Regions from separate parts of the Mesorhizobium sp. GW821-FHT04C10 genome, predicted to be linked through region 1. Evidence: riboswitches for the same ligand, from Rfam matches in the RefSeq annotation. Region 1 holds a riboswitch; the other holds the start of a gene.
The links. Region 1 has a riboswitch for S-adenosylmethionine ahead of metX (homoserine O-acetyltransferase MetX). Riboswitches for the same ligand answer to the same signal wherever they lie in the genome.
Positions count from the first base shown of each region.

Region 1 (8,773 bases):
GAAGGTCCGTCCGCCAATACCCATGCGTTAATGAGAGCCAAAGCATGACGTCAAGTGACGAACACCAACCAAAGTCCCGTCGCGGCCTCTTCTGGCTTGTGACGTTCGTCATTGTGCTGTTTGCCATCTACAGCGGCGGCTGGTTCTACCTGGCCAGCAGGGTCAGGGCTGAAGCCGACAAGGCGGTTGCCACGCTCAACAAGAGCGGCATCGAAGCCGGTTGCGCCAATCTCCAGGTCAGTGGCTATCCCCTGAGCTTTGCCGTCTCTTGCGACAATCTGGCGTATGAGGACGATGCCAAGAACATCGCGGCCTCAGCCGGTTCCTTCAATGCCGTCGCCCAGATCATCCAGCCTTTGTCGCCGGTCGCCGATCTGCGCGGCCCGCTCAGGACCTCAGTCCCCGGCATGGTGCCGCTGTGGATCGACTGGGACAATCTGCAGGCCAACGTGAAACTGTCATGGCCGCTGCCGCGGCGCATTGCACTGCAGGCGGAGGGCCTGTCCGGCCAGACCGATCCGGCCGACGACACCGATCCGGTGGAATTGTTCAGCGCCGGCAGGGCAGCCGGCCAGTTGCAGCCGAACGGCGTGGATCTCGACTATGTCGGCAGCTTCACCGATCTGGAGATCGACCCGGATGCGATCGGCGGGCGCGTGCTGCCGGCGCTCGATGCCAGCGGCGATGCCACGCTGAAGAACGGCGTCGCATTGATCGGAACGCAGGTGAAGAGCCTTCGCGGCCAGAGGGTCGATATTCGCAACCTCGATTTGTCGTCGGGCACGGCGAGGGTTACCGTTTCCGGGCCGTTGTCGGTCGATGCCGAAGGCCTTGTCGACGCCGACCTGATGATCAGGATCAAGGATCCGAAGGCTGTCGCATCCATCCTTGCCGGCGCCATACCCGAGCAGAAGAACGCGATCGAACAGGGTTTCGCGGCGTTGGCGCTGCTTGGCAGCGAACCATCGATGCCGCTGAAGGTGGTCAAGGGCAAGGCCTCGCTCGGCTTCATCCCGCTCGGCAAGATCAAGCCGGTTCAATAGCGCTGCCATGGCAAGACCAGCGAGGCTCCTGAGTGTCGGCGCGCTGACGCTGGACACCATCCTGCGTGTCGAGACGCTGCCCGCGCATCAGGGAAAATTCATCGCCTCCGACGGCGTCCAGATCGCCTCTGGCATGGCCACCAGCGCTGCCTGCGCCGCGCATCGCCTGGGCGCCGACGTATCGCTGTGGGCAAGTGCCGGCGATGATCCGGTCGGCGATCAACTGATTGCCGGGATCGAGGCCGAAGGCGTCGACTGCAGCTACGTGCGCCGCGTCAGCGGCGCCCGCTCGGCGCTGGCATCGATCCTGGTCGACGCCCATGGCGAACGCATCATCGTGCCTTTCTATGACAGCTTGGCCCAGACCGATCCCGATTCTTTGCCTTTCGCCGACATCGCGGCATTCGATGCCGTGCTGGCCGATGTGCGCTGGCCGGGGGCCGCGGCCCTTGCCCTGAAGGCAGCGCGCGCCGCCGGCCGGCCTGCGATTCTCGACGCCGATACCGCGCCGCTGGCGGTGCTGGAGCGGCTGTTGCCGCTGGCTTCTCACATCGTCGCCTCGGAGCCGGCAGTCCGCATCATATGCGGCCAGGCGCTGGACCTGGGGATCGCTTGCACTGACCTCGCCTCCCGCACCGATGCCCTCGTCGCGGTCACCGGCGGCGCGGCGGGCACCTGGTGGTTTGATCGCGCGGCGGGATCATCCCGCCATGTCGCGGCGCCAAGGATCAAGGCGGTCGACACGCTCGCCGCCGGCGATGTCTTTCACGGCGCCTTTGCCGTCGGGCTGGCGGAAGCCATGCCGGTCGAACAGGCCATGCGTTTTGCGAGTGCCGCCGCCGCGCTCAAGTGCCTGCGCTTCGGCGGCAGGCTCGGTGCGCCGGACCGGGCCGAGACACTGGCCATGGTCGCGGCGACATGGCCTGAAACAGCCTAATTCTTCGACGGGTGCTCGATCGCCTGACGGCCGAAATCGGGCACATCAATATCCTGGCCCGCCTCGATGATCGAGCGGCGCACCGCGCGGGTGCGGGTGAACAGGTCGAACAGCTTGTCGCCGTCGCCCCAGCGGATCGCCCGCTGCAGGAATGCCAGGTCTTCCGAGAACCGCGCCAGCATTTCGAGGATGGCGTCCTTGTTGTGCAGGCACACGTCCCGCCACATGGTCGGGTCGGAGGCGGCCAGGCGCGTGAAGTCGCGAAAGCCGGAGGCGGAATATTTGATCACTTCCGTCTTGGTCACCGATTCCAGATCGTCGGCGGTGCCGACGATGTTGTAGGCAATGATGTGCGGTAAATGCGAAACGATGGCGAGCGTCATGTCGTGATGCTGCGGGTCCATCGTGTCGATGTTGGCGCCGCAGCGGCGCCAGAATTCCGACAGCCTTTCCAGAGCGTCTGGATCGGTGCCCGGCAGCGGCGTGAAGATACACCAGCGATTGTCGAACAGGTCGGCGAAACCGGCATCCGGTCCGGATTTCTCGGTACCCGCCAGCGGATGGCCGGGAATGAAATACACGCCGTCAGGCACATGCGGCTGCATCTGCGCGATGACCGAGGCCTTGGTCGAGCCGACATCGGTGAGGATCGCGCCCTTCTTCAGCGCCGGCGCGATCTCCTGCGCCACCGCGCCGGACGAGCCGACCGGCACCGAGACGATGATCAGATCGGCATCGCGGACCGCTTCCTTGGCATCGGTCGTGTAGGAATCTCCCAGCCCAAGCTCCTGCGCCCGCGCCAGCGTCGCCGCGCTGCGGGTCGAGATGGCAACGTGGCCGGCAAGGCCCTCGCGGCGGATGACGCGGGCCAGCGACGAGCCGATCAGGCCGATGCCGACCAGCGCGATCTTCTCAAACATCGGTGATGTCATGGCGTTAGAGCTTTCGGGCGTTCTAGCTTTTCAGGAATGTCGTGAGCGCGGCGACGACGCCGCGATTGGCCTCTTCGGTGCCAACGGTCATGCGCAGCGCGTTGGGAAAGCCGTAGCCGGAAACACGCCGCAATATGTAGCCGCGCGCCGTCAGGTAATCGTCCGCCGCCGCCGCCGAATGCTTCTGGTCGTCGGGAAAATGAATGAGGAGGAAATTGCCGACGCTGGGCGTCACCCGCAGCCCAAGCCCGGTCATCTCCGCGCTCAGCCAGGTGAGCCAGGTCTCGTTATGCGCCACGCTGCGCTCGACATGGGCGCGGTCGCGAATCGCGGCGATGCCGGCCTCGATCGCCGTCGCATTGACGTTGAAGGGACCGCGCACGCGGTTGATGGCGTCGACGATATGCATCGGCCCGTACATCCAGCCGATCCGCGCTCCGCCAAGGCCGATCTTGGAGAAGGTGCGCGTCATCACCACGTTCTCGGCGCTGCCGACCAGCTCGATCCCGGCCTCATAGTCGTTGCGGCGGACATATTCGGCATAGGCCGCGTCGAGCACCAGCAGCACATTCTTCGGCAAGCCGGCATGCAGGCGGCGCACCTCCTGGAACGGCACATAGGTGCCGGTCGGGTTGTTAGGGTTGGCGAGGAACACGATTTTCGTGCGCGGCGTGACGGCGGCCAGCATCGCATCGATGTCGGCGCGCTCTTCGGTCTCCTTGATCACAACCGGGGTGGCCCCGGCCGACTGGATGTAGATCTTGTAGACCATGAAGGCGTGTTCGGTGAAAATGGCCTCGTCGCCGGGCGCCAGATAGGTCTGCGCCAAAAGGCCGAGGATCTCGTCGGAGCCGTTGGAGCAGATGATGTTCTGCGCGTTGAGGCCATGCACCTCGGCGATCGCCTCGCGCAACCGCCTGGCGGTGCCATCGGGATAGATGTCGAGTTTGGCGGCGACGTCGCGGGCGGCTTCGATGGCCTTCGGTGACGGACCGAGCGGGTTCTCGTTCGACGACAGCTTGTAGACCTTGGCGACACCGGCCGGCGCCGTGCTCTTGCCGGGCACATAGGCGTCTATGTCCATGATGCCCGCGCGCGGGGTTGGACGTGCCTGATCCGGTGTCTGGTTCATTTTTTGCAAAATCCGTCGAAAATGCCTCCATCCGGAGGCCGCAGCGGAAATACAAGCCATGGCCGGCAATGTCGAGAGGCGGCGGTGGGGCCAGCAGCCGGCCCAGCCTCCGGCCCAGCCTTCCGGCATTGACGGCGAGGCGGGCGAGTTCTAGAAGGACGGTGACAGTTCCGTGGTGATTTGGCCGGTCGGCTTGCAGCCACGTTAAACAATTCGCTAAAGGGCCGTTTGCGTGACGTAACCGGCTTTGCGAAGGCAATGCCGGTTTTTTATTGTCCGCGGCCGGCCGGACAAAACGCATCGGCGGCGATTTTTCGTTGGGCACGATGCAGCAAGTGAGTACGTGAATGGCCGCTCTGCGTGCAGGAAAGACCAACAACGAGGCCGACCAACCGTCGAGCCCGGTGTTGCGCTTCGGGCCCGACCAGCCGCTCAAGCTCGACGCCGGCACGCTTTTGTCGCCGTTCCAGATCGCCTACCAGACCTATGGCACGCTGAACGATGCCCGCTCCAATGCCATTCTCGTCTGCCATGCGCTGACCGGCGACCAGCATGTCGCCAACACCAACCCGGTGACCGGCAAGCCGGGCTGGTGGGAAGTGCTGATCGGCCCCGGCAGGATCATCGACACCAACCGTTTCTTCGTCATCTGCTCCAACGTCATCGGCGGTTGCCTGGGGTCCACCGGTCCGGCCTCGACCAATCCCGTCACCGGCAAGCCCTATGGGCTCGACCTGCCTGTCATCACCATTCGCGACATGGTGCGCGCGCAGAAGATGCTGATCGACCATTTCGGCATCGATAAACTGTTCTGCGTGCTCGGCGGCTCGATGGGCGGCATGCAGGTGCTGGAATGGGCGTCGAGCTATCCCGAGCGCGTCTTTTCGGCGCTGCCGATCGCCACGGGTGCCCGCCATTCCTCGCAGAACATCGCCTTCCACGAGGTCGGCCGGCAAGCCGTCATGGCCGATCCGGACTGGCATGGTGGCAAATATTTCGAGCATGGCAAGCGCCCGGAAAAGGGCCTGGCTGTGGCGCGCATGGCGGCCCACATCACCTATCTCTCGGAGGCCGCCCTGCATCGAAAATTCGGCCGCAATCTGCAGGATCGCGACCACCTGACTTTCGGCTTCGACGCCGACTTCCAGATCGAAAGCTATCTGCGCCACCAGGGCATGACCTTCGTCGACCGCTTCGACGCCAACTCCTATCTCTACATGACGCGGTCGATGGACTATTTCGACCTCGCCGCCGATCATGGCGGCAGGCTGGCGGATGCCTTTGCCGGCACCAAGACCCGTTTCTGCTTGGTGTCGTTCACATCGGACTGGCTGTTTCCGACCGAGGAGAGCCGCTCCATCGTGCACGCGCTCAACGCCGCCGGCGCCTCGGTATCCTTCGTCGAGATCGAGACCGATCGCGGCCACGACGCCTTCCTGCTCGACGAGCCGGAACTGTTCGCCGCCATCAACGGCTTCATCGGCTCGGCGGCCCGCGCCAGAGGGCTAAGCGCATGACCCCGCAAAGTTGCAGACTTTCAGGATCAGGCTCATGCGCCATACAGGAGGCGACATCATGAGCGTCAACGGCAGCCAGCGCGTCGACCTCGAGGTCGTCGCCAACCTCATTCCGCCACAGTCGCGCGTGCTCGACGTCGGTTCGGGCGACGGCTCCTTGCTTGAATTGCTGCAGGAAACCAAACAGGTCGACGGCCGCGGGCTTGAACTGTCGCAGCGCGGCGTCAACGAATGCGTGGCGCGCGGCCTCTCTGTCATCCAGGGCGATGCCGACAAGGATCTCGAGTTCTATCCCGACAAGGGTTTTGACTTCGTCGTCCTGTCGCAGACCTTGCAGGCGACCCGCAACCCGAAGCTGGTGCTCGACGAACTGCTCAGGATCGGCAATCGCGCGATCGTCTCTTTCCCCAATTTCGGCCATTGGCGGGTGCGCCTGTCGCTGTTCGTCAAGGGCCGCATGCCGGTGACCCAGGACCTGCCCTATTCCTGGTACGACACGCCCAACATCCATTTCTGCACCATCCGCGACTTCGTCAACCTGTGCGATGAGCTTGGCGCGACGGTGGAAAAGGCGACCGCGCTCGACGCAGCCGGCCAGAAGATCGGCCTGTCGATGCCCTGGTGGTTCTGGAATTTCTTCGGCCAGCAAGCGGTGTTCTTGCTGAAGCGGTAAGGCACGGAACGTCTAGCCCAGGACATCCGTGGCCTTGTGCGGGTGCTCGACACCGTCGGCGAACACCACATCGGATTGGGAATTGTCCGTGCGCAGGGCTAGTATTGCCTGATAGGCGGGCGAATCATACCACCGGCGCATCTGCCGCCGGTCGGGAAACTCGATGATGATGAGGTTGCCCGGCCAATCGTTCTCGATCACCTCGACATCACCACCATGGACCAGGAAGCGGCCGCCGAAAGGTTCCAGCGTGGCATCGATCCTGTGCAGATATTCGGCGATCTGCGGGCCCATCCTGACTTGGCGCATATGGGCAACGGCGTAAGCGGTCATGACGTAACTCCCTTGTCGAGCGAGGCCGATTTGCCGGTCTCATGGCTGCAAATTGCCAAGGGAGGTGACGAGACTCGATTACGCCTGAGGTAATAGGCCAACATCGATGCCGCGCACGAATCAGCGCTTGAGCGCGAGCGGAACCGCATCCCCTCAGACTTGCCAGGGTGTTGCTATTGGGGCGCGGAGGCCCAAAATCGGCGTCTCAGACCAGCCGGATTTCGCGTCTTTGGATGACATGTGAAGATGGTCTTTGTAGCGTCGCGCCGAACGTAATGCTTGGGCGGGGCATGGAACGCAAATCCCAGACCTATTCAATCGTAGTCGAAATGGAAAATGCCCAATCCATCAATGAAGATGAGATCGGCGCTTCATTCCGCGCCTTGGCGCGGGAAATAGAGGCCGCAACGACTGACGATCGGCACCCCAAGCCGGAGGTTATTGTCGTTCACAGCGGAGAGAATACCGAGACGCCGCTCCTCCAGCAGCGTGTCGCCAAGCTTGTCCCGCGGCTTGGCGCTGTCGCCAATCTGGTCTTCAGCGCCAGCACCGGCAGCCGATACTATGAGATCAAGAACGCGGGCGTTGGATTGGCCACGGGCGACATCGTGGTTTTCTGCGATTCCGACACGGTTATGGAGAGCGGCTGGCTGTCGGCGCTCCTTGAACCGCTACAGGACCCGAAGACGATGGCCGTGAGCGGCTACACCTATCTCGGCCATGACGATTTCGCCTCCCGCACCTTTGCACTGCTGTGGTTCTTCCCGCTGCGCGACGGGGATCAGCGTTTCGCCTCCAGGCGGGCAATGAACGCCAACAATTGCGCCTTTCGCAGAAGTTGGTTGGCCAGCCATCCCTATCCGGCCAGCAATGGTTTCAAGGTTTCCTGCACGTTGCTTACCAGCCAGTTGCGGGAAAGCGGACATGACTTCGTCAGGGTCGATGCCCGGGCCAGCCACTATCCTCCGCGCGGCTGGCGTTTTTTCTTCTGGCGCGCGCTCGTCACCGGTCGCGATGCGGACCGCAAATATGTGGCGCTGGAATCGCCGTCGCGAACCGCACGGGTGGTCAAGGCGGCAAGGCGCTGGTTTTCGACATCGCGCCGGGTGGGCGGCCGCATCCTTGCGCATGCGGCACGACTCGGCATGCCAATCTGGCAGATTCCGTTTGCCCTGATCGTCGGCATGGCCTTTTGCACGCTGGTGTTCGTCGCCCAGATGGCCATGGCGCTTGGTCTGGTCCGGGACGAGCCGGAATACGTCCCTCTTTACGTCGGTCATAGCTGAGTGGCCAAAGCCTTGGATCCGGCTCCCCTCATCACGGTGATCACACCGACCCACAACAGGCGCGACAAGGTGTTGCGCGCTGTCGAAAGCGTGCTGTCCCAAAGCATGTCGAGGCTTGAGCACATTGTGGTCGACGATGGCTCGACGGACGGAACCGAAGCCGCGCTCGACCGCGTTCACGACCCGCGTCTGATCTATGTCGGTGCGAAATGGCGCGGGGCCAACGCCGCGAGGAATGCCGGCATCGAGCGGGCGCGAACGCCCCTGGTGACGTTTCTCGATTCGGACGATGTCTACATGCCGCATCGGCTTGAACGGACTTTGGCCTGGTTCGAAGACAACCCTGGCCTTCAGGTGCTGCTTAGTTCTTTTGTGTCCTTGAAGAACGGCCGCAGCACCAACTGCACCAACCCCGAGGCCTTCATCAATCCGGCGATGCTGGAGCGGACACTCGTCGCCCAGACGATCTTTATCGCCGGCTCGGCGATCACCGCGCGTCGCGAGGCCTTGCTGGCCATTGGCGGCTATGACAGCGATATAACCCGGATGCAGGATCGGGAATTGCTGCTGCGCCTTGCCCGGCGCTTCGGCGCACAACTGTCCGGCGATCTCGACTGGACGAAACACAATTCGGAGAATTCGATTTCGGGACGGCGCGATGGCTATGTCGAAGCCTATGCGAATTTGATGGGCAAGCATCCGTATATTGCCCACGCCTATCCGCACATTCCTCCTTACATGATCTCACGCCAGCTCATAGCCGATATTCTCAGGGGCCGTTTGCCCGAGGCGTTTGCCGGATACATGGCCAACCGGTCTTCCAAGGAACTCGGTTACTCGTTGCCGGAGTTGGTCAACGGTTACGTCTATGGCCGGCGTTGGCGCCGCAATCTCTACAATGAATTTCGCAACCGGTTCGG
Region 1 covers NZ_JBWKTL010000001.1:1,870,153-1,878,925, reverse strand. The annotation lists gene AC07UC_RS09105 (DUF2125 domain-containing protein) at 45-1,043, shown strand; gene AC07UC_RS09100 (sugar kinase) at 1,051-1,980, shown strand; gene AC07UC_RS09095 (prephenate/arogenate dehydrogenase family protein) at 1,977-2,912, opposite strand; gene hisC (histidinol-phosphate transaminase) at 2,935-4,044, opposite strand; SAM riboswitch at 4,207-4,284, shown strand; gene metX (homoserine O-acetyltransferase MetX) at 4,392-5,561, shown strand; gene metW (methionine biosynthesis protein MetW) at 5,620-6,234, shown strand; gene AC07UC_RS09075 (DUF1330 domain-containing protein) at 6,247-6,567, opposite strand; gene AC07UC_RS09070 (glycosyltransferase family 2 protein) at 6,858-7,853, shown strand; gene AC07UC_RS09065 (glycosyltransferase family 2 protein) at 7,854-8,773, shown strand, end outside.

Region 2 (8,773 bases), 5.1 Mb from region 1:
GCCGAAAACATCTTCCTCGGCAACGAACACGCCAGATACGGTGTGATCGACTGGGATGCCAACGAGAAGCGCACCAGCGCCCTGTTGAAGAAGGTGGGCCTCAAGGAGGACCCCAAGACGCTGATTACCAATATCGGCGTCGGCAAGCAGCAGCTGGTCGAGATCGCCAAGGCGCTGAGCAAGGATGTCAAGCTGCTGATCCTCGACGAGCCGACGGCGTCGCTCAGCGAAAAGGACAGCCAGGCACTGCTCGACCTTTTGCTCGAATTCAAGCGGCAAGGCATGACCTCCATCCTGATCTCGCACAAACTCAACGAGATCAACCGGGTCGCCGACAAGGTCACCGTCATCCGTGACGGGCGCACCATCGAGACGCTGGCCAAGAAAGACATTTCGGAAGACCGCATCATCACCTCGATGGTCGGCCGTTCGCTCGACGACCGCTATCCGCCGCGCGAACCCAAGATCGGCGAGGTCGTGTTCGAAGTGAAGAACTGGTCGGTCTATCACCCGCTCCATGCCGAACGGCAGGTGATCAAGGGCATCGACATCAACGTGCGCAAGGGCGAGGTGGTCGGCATTGCCGGGCTGATGGGCGCTGGCCGCACCGAATTCGCCATGAGCCTGTTTGGCCGCTCCTATGGCCGCCGCATCACCGGCGAGGTGCTGCTCAAGGGCAAGCAGGTCGATGTCTCGTCGGTGAGCAGGGCGGTCGAACACGGCATCGCCTACGTCACCGAGGACCGCAAGACTTACGGTCTCAACCTCATCGACCATATCAAGCACAACATAACACTCGCCAATCTCGGCGGCGTGTCGCGCCACAACGTCATCGATGATCTGCGCGAGCTCGCCATCGCCAACGACTATCGCAAGAAAACGAACATCCGTGCATCGAGCGTCTATCAGATGACCGGCAATCTTTCGGGCGGCAACCAGCAGAAGGTGGTGCTGTCGAAGTGGCTGTTCGCCGACCCGGACGTGCTGATCCTCGACGAGCCGACACGCGGCATCGATGTCGGCGCCAAGTACGAAATCTACACGATCATCGCGCGCCTTGCCTCGGAAGGTAAGGCGATCGTGGTCATCTCGTCGGAGATGCCGGAATTGCTTGGCATCACCGACCGCATCTACGTCATGAACGAAGGGCGCATCGTGGGCGAAATGCCCGCGGCGGACGCAAGCCAGGAAAAAATAATGCGCGCCATCGTTCGGGGAGAAGGAAAAGCAGCATGAGCACCGAAAGCGCCCCCGCCCCGCAAGGCAACGTCACTGACGAACAGCGTCCACGCATCGCCGTCTCGGCGCTGACGGCGAACCTGCGCGAATACGGTCTGATCATCGCGCTGATCGTCATCATGCTGTTCTTCCAGTTCACCACGTCGGGAACGCTGTTCAAGCCGGTGAACCTCAGCAATCTGGTGCAGCAGAACTCCTTCATCATCGTGATGGCGCTGGGCATGCTGCTGGTGATCGTTTCCGGCTATATCGACCTCAGCGTCGGATCGGTCGCGGGCTTCATCGGCGCGCTGGCGGCAAACATGATGGTCATCTGGCAGCTCGGACCGCTCAGCAATCCGCTGGTGGTTTCGATCGTCTGCCTGATCGTGGGCGGCCTTATCGGCGCGGCGCAAGGCTACTGGATCGCCTATCACCGGATACCGAGCTTCATCGTGACGCTGGCTGGCATGCTGATCTTCCGCGGCATCTGCCAGGCGCTGCTGGGCGGCGGATCCTCGGTGGGGCCCCTCCCGGACGGCTTCAAGGCGCTGAGCTCCGGCTTCATCCCGGACGTGATCGGCCCGCTCACGCTGATCCCGCCGACGGTGAACGCCGCCGGCAAGACCATCATGGGCAGCGGCCTGACGCTGCATATGACGACGGTCGTGCTGGGCGTGATCGCCGTGCTGGCCTATGCCTATTTCGGGCTGCGCACCCGGCGCAAGCGCGAGCGCCATGGCTATGAAGCCGAACCCTTCCCCCTGTTCGTCGTCAAGACGCTGGTCGCCAGCGCGCTGGCGCTGTTCCTGGTCTATGAGTTCGCCAGCTACAGGGGGCTGCCGGTGGTGCTCCTCGTCATGGGCGTGCTGATCTCGCTGTTCGTCTTCGTCACCAAGCGTATGACCATCGGCCGCCGCATCTACGCAATGGGCGGCAACGCCAAGGCGGCGCAGCTGTCGGGCATCAACACCGAGCGGCTGACGCTCTACGTGTTCATCAACATGGGCGTGCTTTCGGCGCTCGGCGGCCTGATCATCGCCGCCCGCCTCGGTCAGGCCGTGCCGGCGGCGGGTCTGGGCTCAGAGCTCGACGTCATCGCCGCAGTCTTCATCGGCGGCGCCTCGGCAATGGGCGGCGTCGGCCAGGTCATCGGCGCCGTGGTCGGCGGCTTCATCATGGGCGTGATGAACAACGGCATGTCGATCATGGGCGTCAACGTCGACTGGCAGCAGGTGGTCAAGGGCCTGGTGCTGCTCGGCGCCGTGATCTTTGACGTCTACAACAAGAACAAGGCCTGACAGGAGCAATTCCAGGAAAAGCGCATCACGGTTTTCCCACAGGAATTGCTCAGAAACAAAATACCGGGAGCAGCTCGGTTCCTCAAAGCTGAACCGCTCCCGCGAGGCAACAAGGAAGGCATACGGGTCTAGATCGCGATGACGCCGGCAATAGTCGGCATCAAGAAGTCCCCCAGGGGATCAAGCCCGCGAGCGCAATCCGGACGAAAAATTTCACCCGTGGCGCGGCGAGGTCCGAGCCGCGCAGGTCAAGGTTTGTCAAAAGGCAACCGGACCAAGGCAAATAAGAGAGGATTGATCATGCTGATCTCGCAGATTCTCGACGACGCCGAGACCATTCGTGTCGTGGCCCGCAGCGGCGGCAAGACCCGGATCATCAACGGCGCCCGCAGCGTCTATTCGCTGGCGATGGAAGCTGCCCGCACCGGCGTCGGCCTTGCCACACTGATCGAGCGCAAGGGGCTTGGCGAGACGATCGATCTCGACGCCGCCTACAAGAAGGGGCGGCTGTTGTCGCCGATCAACCATCCCGATCCGGCTCACCTGCATCTCACCGGCACGGGCTTGACGCATCTCGGCTCGGCGGCGACGCGCGATTCCATGCACAAGAAGCTCAGCACCGATGGCGAGGAGCAGCTCACCGATTCCATGAAGATGTTCCGCATGGGCCTGGAGGGCGGCAAGCCCGCCAAAGGCCAGGTCGGCGTGCAGCCGGAATGGTTCTACAAGGGCAACGGCACCATGGCCGTGGCCCCAGGTGCGGCACTCCTGTCACCGGCCTTCGCCAAGGACGCCGGCGAGGAACCCGAGGTCGCCGGCATCTACGTCATCGGCGACGACGGCGCGCCCTTCCGTGTCGGCTTCACGCTGTCGAACGAATTTTCCGACCACGTGACCGAGCGCGTCAACTATCTCTTCCTCGCCCATTCCAAGCTGCGCAATGCCTCGTTCGGGCCGGAGATCCTGATCGGCGACCTGCCTTCCGACATCCGCGGCACATCGCGCATCGTACGCGACGGCAAGATGCTGTGGGAAAAACCGTTCCTGTCGGGCGAAGCGAACATGTCGCACACCATCGCCAATCTCGAACATCACCATTTCAAATATTCGGCGTTCCGCCAGCCGGGCGACGTGCATGTGCATATGTTCGGTACCGCGACACTGTCCTTCGCCGACGGGGTCAAGACCGAGGCCGGCGATGTGTTCGAGATCGAGGCGGGGGATTTCGGCCTGCCGCTGCGCAATCCGCTGGAGATCGAAAAGCCGGTGAAGGTGGTCGTGAAGGCGCTGTGAGTGGTGATCTCCCCCCTCGTGGGGGAGATTGGCAGTGTCAGCGTGCAGTGCGAAAGTGCTTGGACAGCTTCAGGCCTTGCGCCTGGTAGTTGGAGCCCAGATCGGTGCCGTAGAGCGCCTGCGGGCGCTTCAGCATGTGCTCGTAGACCAGCCGGCCGACGATCTGGCCATGGTCGAGGATGAACGGCACTTCATGGCTGCGCACCTCCAGCACGGCCCGGCTGCCGGTGCCGCCGGCCGCCGAATGGCCGAAGCCCGGGTCGAAGAAGCCGGCATAGTGGACGCGGAATTCGCCGACCAGAGGGTCGAACGGCGTCATCTCGGCGGCATAGAGCGGCGGCACGTGCACCGCTTCCTGGCTGACGAGGATGTAGAATTCGTCGGGGTCGAGCACCAGTTCGCCCGCGCCGCTCTTGTGGATCGGCTCCCAGAAATCGACGACATCCTGCGCCGCGCGCTTGTCGACGTCGACGAGACCGGTGTGATGCTTGCCGCGGTAGCCGACCAGCCCGTCACTGTCGCCATTGAGATCGATCGACAGCGCGATGCCGCCGCCGGAAATGTTAGGCGGCTCGGTGGCGACCAGCATTTGCGCGCGATGGAGTTCGTGCAGCTCGGCTTCCGAGAGCAGCGCATTGCCGGTGCGGAAGCGGATCTGCGACAGGCGTGAGCCGGTGCGCACCACGATCGGGAAGGTGCGTGGGCTGACCTCCAGATAGAGCGGACCATTGTAGCCGGCGGCGATCTTGTCGAACTCGTGGCCTCGGTCGGTCATGACACGGGTGAAGATGTCAAGCCGCCCGGTCGAGCTCTTCGGATTGGCCGAGGCGGAAATCTCCGCCGGCAATGCCAGGCTTTCGAGCAAGGGCACGATGTAGACGCAGCCGGTCTCCAGCACCGCGCCGTCGGCAAGATTGATCTCGTGCAGCTTCAGCCGGTCGAGCTTCTCCGAAACCTTGTGATTGGGGCCGGGCAGGAAGGAGGCCCGCACCCGCCAGGCCCTGTCGCCGAGTCTCAGATCGAGACTGGCCGGCTGGATCTGGTCGGCATCGAGCGCGCGCGGCGACTTCAGCGCGCCGGACTGGAACAGCGCCGAAATGTCCTGATCGGGAAGAATACCCGTCTCTCGCAAGGCTTCGCTCCTAGAGGGCAGGCTTTGTCGGAACCCGCTTGGTACAAACCTCTTAATGAAGCCGGCAATTGACGCAAGCGTGGGACGGGTCTAAAGGGTCGTTATCCCGTGGTGATTTGGCCGGTCGGCTTGCAGCCACGTTAAACAAGTCGCTAAAGGACCGTTGGGCCGCAAGGCCGTATGGACCGGTTGCGACTTTCGCGGCCGGTTTTTTTGTGTCTGGAACAAAAGCGATGAGCACCAAGAAGCGCAACTGGAAGCCTCAGACAGCCCTCGTGCATGGCGGAACCCTACGTTCCGGCTTCGGCGAAACCTCCGAGGCGATGTATCTGACGCAGGGCTATGTCTACAAAACGGCGCAGGCGGCCGAAGCCCGTTTCAAGGGCGAGGAACCGGGTTTCATCTATTCGCGCTACGCCAATCCGACCGTCGACATGTTCGAAAAGCGCATGTGCGCGCTCGAAGGCGCGGAGGATGCGCGCGCCACGGCGTCGGGCATGGCCGCGGTGACGGCGGCCCTTCTGTGCAGCGTCAAGGCCGGTGACCATATCGTGGCGGCGCGCGCGCTGTTCGGCTCCTGCCGCTGGGTGGTCGAGACGCTGGCGCCGCGATACGGCATCGAGGCCACGCTGGTCGACGGCACCGACATCGCCAATTGGGAAAAAGCGGTCAGGCCAAACACCAAGCTGTTCTTCCTGGAAAGCCCGACCAACCCGACACTGGAAGTGGTCGACATATCAGCCGTCGCCGCGCTTGCCAATTCAATCAGCGCGCGGCTTGTGGTCGACAATGTCTTCGCCACGCCTTTGCAGCAAAAGCCGTTGCAGCTTGGCGCGCACATCGTCGTCTATTCGGCGACCAAGCACATTGACGGCCAGGGCCGCTGCCTCGGCGGCGTGATCCTGTCGGACAAGAAGTGGATCGACGAGAACCTGCACGACTATTTCCGCCACACCGGCCCCAGCCTGTCGCCCTTCAATGCCTGGACGTTGCTGAAGGGCCTGGAGACGCTGCCGCTGCGCGTGCGCCAGCAGACCGAGAGCGCCGGCAGGATCGCCGATTTTCTCGCCGAACAGCCGCAGATTGCTCGTGTCATCTATCCCGGCCGCGCCGACCACCCGCAGGCCGATATCGTCAAGAAGCAGATGTCGGGCGGCTCGACGCTGATCTGCCTCGATGTCAAGGGCGGCAAGCAGGCAGCCTTCGCCCTGCAGAATGCACTCGACATCGTGCTGATCTCGAACAACCTTGGCGACGCCAAGAGCCTGATCACCCATCCGGCGACGACGACGCACAAGAATTTAAGCGACGAGGCCCGCGCCGAACTCGGCATCGGGCCTGGTACGCTGAGATTGTCCGCCGGCCTGGAAGACACCGACGACCTTCTGGAAGACATCGCACAGGCGTTGAAAGCCGCCAAATAGCAGGCCGTCCAGGCAGCGTCGCCTGCGGCGGATTCAGGCTCGCGACGGCGCCTCTTCAAGTTCGGCCGCCTTGGTGCCGATGGTCATCGCATTGCCGCGCCAGTCGACGGCGCCGCCGAGCCAGCCGCGTGCCCACATCGCCGGCAGGATCAGGTCACGCACCACGATCGCCGCGACCATGCGCGGCGACAGGTACCAGCCCTTGGACCAGGCCAGTGCACATTCAGGGAAATAGAAGGCCGCCAGCACGGCAACGGCCGTCAGCGGCAGGCTGAAGCCGGCGCTTGCCGCCGCAACCAGCGCAAGCACCAGCGGCACCACCGCGCCGGTCAGGATTTCAGGCGCGAAGAACAGCGGAAAGGTGACGCGGCGCAGGCGCGCCCAGCGGGCCTGGCGCGACCAGATCTCGCCAAGCGTGCGCCGGCCAAGCGGCTGTTCGAAGGGCGAAGCGACGAGATTGACGCGCAGGCCGAGCCCATTGACCAGCTTGGTCGCGGCGGCGTCCTCGGCGATTTCGGCGGCCAGCGCACGGATGCCGCCATTGGCATCCAGCATCGGCTTGTTCCAAAGCATGCTCTTGCCCTGGGCAAAGCCAAGGCCGAGCGCCTCCCCGGCATACTGCCAGCGGGCCTGCAGGGTGTTGAGGAAGGCGCATTCGACCTCGGCCCAGAAGCCATCCGGCCGCGAGCCGATAGGCGTCGAGCAGACAAGGCCCGTGTTTGGCCGCCACGCCGCCATCAGATGCTGGATGTAATCCCCGGGCATCAGCACGTTGGAATCAGCCAGGATGACCCATTTGTGCCGCGCGGCTTCCCAACCCTTGACGCAATTGTTGAGCTTGGGATTGGCGCTGACGCGATCGTCACCGATCAACAGCCGGGCCGGCAGCTTGGGGAAACGGGCAATGGCTTGTCTGATCAACCCGACGACCGGATCATCGGCATGGGCAACGCAGAAGATCAACTCGTAGCGCGGCCAGTCGAGCGAGAAGGCGCGCTCCAGCGTCTCGTGCGTGAACGGCTCGACGCCACGCGACGGCACGACAATCGACACCGGCTGCGATTTGCCGGCTGGCGGCGAGATCGTAGTGCGCCGCTTCAGCTGTGAGGCGGCCAGCGCGATGCTGGCAGCGTTTGAAAGGATAAGAGCAGTCGAAAGCGAGGCGGCTATGAGAGTGAGTTCCATCGAGATCTGGGCGCTCCAGAAGAGACGGGCCGCGGTGTGGCCGCTTTCAACAGTTCGACAGAGCGCCGAGTCGCTCGGTTCGCGCACACCACCATTGTCATGTGTCACTTAAATGACATTCTTTGCCGGCACCTGCCTTTCGAGGACGAGCGCGACAAGACGCGCACGTTGACCTCCTCGCCTGGAGGGCCGAAAGTTTCGTTTGTTTGAGCATGATCTTTGGACAGGCGGAAACCGTTTGGCCGGGAAAACCGGTCCACTTTTCGGGATCATGCTCGATATCGTTTTGGAGCCGCTTATGTACCGCGCAGTCACGCGCAACATCGAAGTGCAGGTCAGGCCGTTCTATCTCGAGGGCCGTTCGGATCCTTCCGAGAACCGCTATGTCTGGGGTTACCAGATAACGATCGACAATCAGTCGGACGAATTCGTGCAGCTTCTGTCGCGCTATTGGCACATCACCGACGGCGCCGGCCGGGTCGAGGAAGTGCGAGGCCCCGGCGTTGTCGGCGACCAGCCCGAACTCAATCCCGGCGACAGCTATCAATACACGTCGGGCTGCCCGCTCTCGACGCCGTCAGGGATCATGGTCGGGCGCTATACGATGCGCAACAAGCGCGGCGAGACATTCGACATCGCCATCCCGGCCTTTTCGCTGGATCTGCCGGGAACGAGACGGACGGTGAATTAGGGCAGTCGGGCGATTAGCGAAGTCCTCGGCGACAGCGTCTTTCTCCCCGTCACTACACGGGGAGAAATGCCCGGCAGGGCAATGAGGGGCGGCGCCGAACTGATGAGATTATCTTTCACGCACGTGGCGAGTCTACGTTTCACGCACGTGGCGAGTCTACGCGCGGCCACTTGCCAAAGTTAGCGCTGCCCCTCATCCGCCTGCCGTACCTTCTCCCCGATAGTGACGGGGAGAAGGAAGCTCCCTTTACTGCGCCGCGAATTCCGCCGGGTCGAAGTCATATTGCTTCGAGCAGAATTCGCAGGCGACGTGGATGCCGCCGTCCTCGGTCGAGTCCTTGATCTCCTGCGCGGAGAAGCCCTCGAGGATGCCGCGGATCTTGTCGCGCGAGCACGAGCACTGGTCGGCGACGGGGACGCCGCCGAAGACGCGCACGCCATGCTCATGGAACAGGCGATAGAGCAGCCGCTCGGCGCCGATCGTCGGATCGATCAGCTCTGTCGGTTCGATGGTGCCGAGCAGCGCCAGC
Region 2 covers NZ_JBWKTL010000001.1:6,966,423-6,975,195, forward strand. The annotation lists gene mmsA (multiple monosaccharide ABC transporter ATP-binding protein) at 1-1,236, shown strand, start outside; gene mmsB (multiple monosaccharide ABC transporter permease) at 1,233-2,519, shown strand; gene araD1 (AraD1 family protein) at 2,820-3,812, shown strand; gene AC07UC_RS33280 (2'-deoxycytidine 5'-triphosphate deaminase) at 3,850-4,944, opposite strand; SAM riboswitch at 5,043-5,120, shown strand; gene AC07UC_RS33285 (O-succinylhomoserine sulfhydrylase) at 5,178-6,368, shown strand; gene AC07UC_RS33290 (ceramide glucosyltransferase) at 6,402-7,553, opposite strand; gene apaG (Co2+/Mg2+ efflux facilitator ApaG/CorD) at 7,852-8,244, shown strand; gene AC07UC_RS33300 (Hsp33 family molecular chaperone) at 8,491-8,773, opposite strand, start outside.
Region 2: another riboswitch for S-adenosylmethionine. It lies ahead of AC07UC_RS33285 (O-succinylhomoserine sulfhydrylase); the one in region 1 lies ahead of metX (homoserine O-acetyltransferase MetX).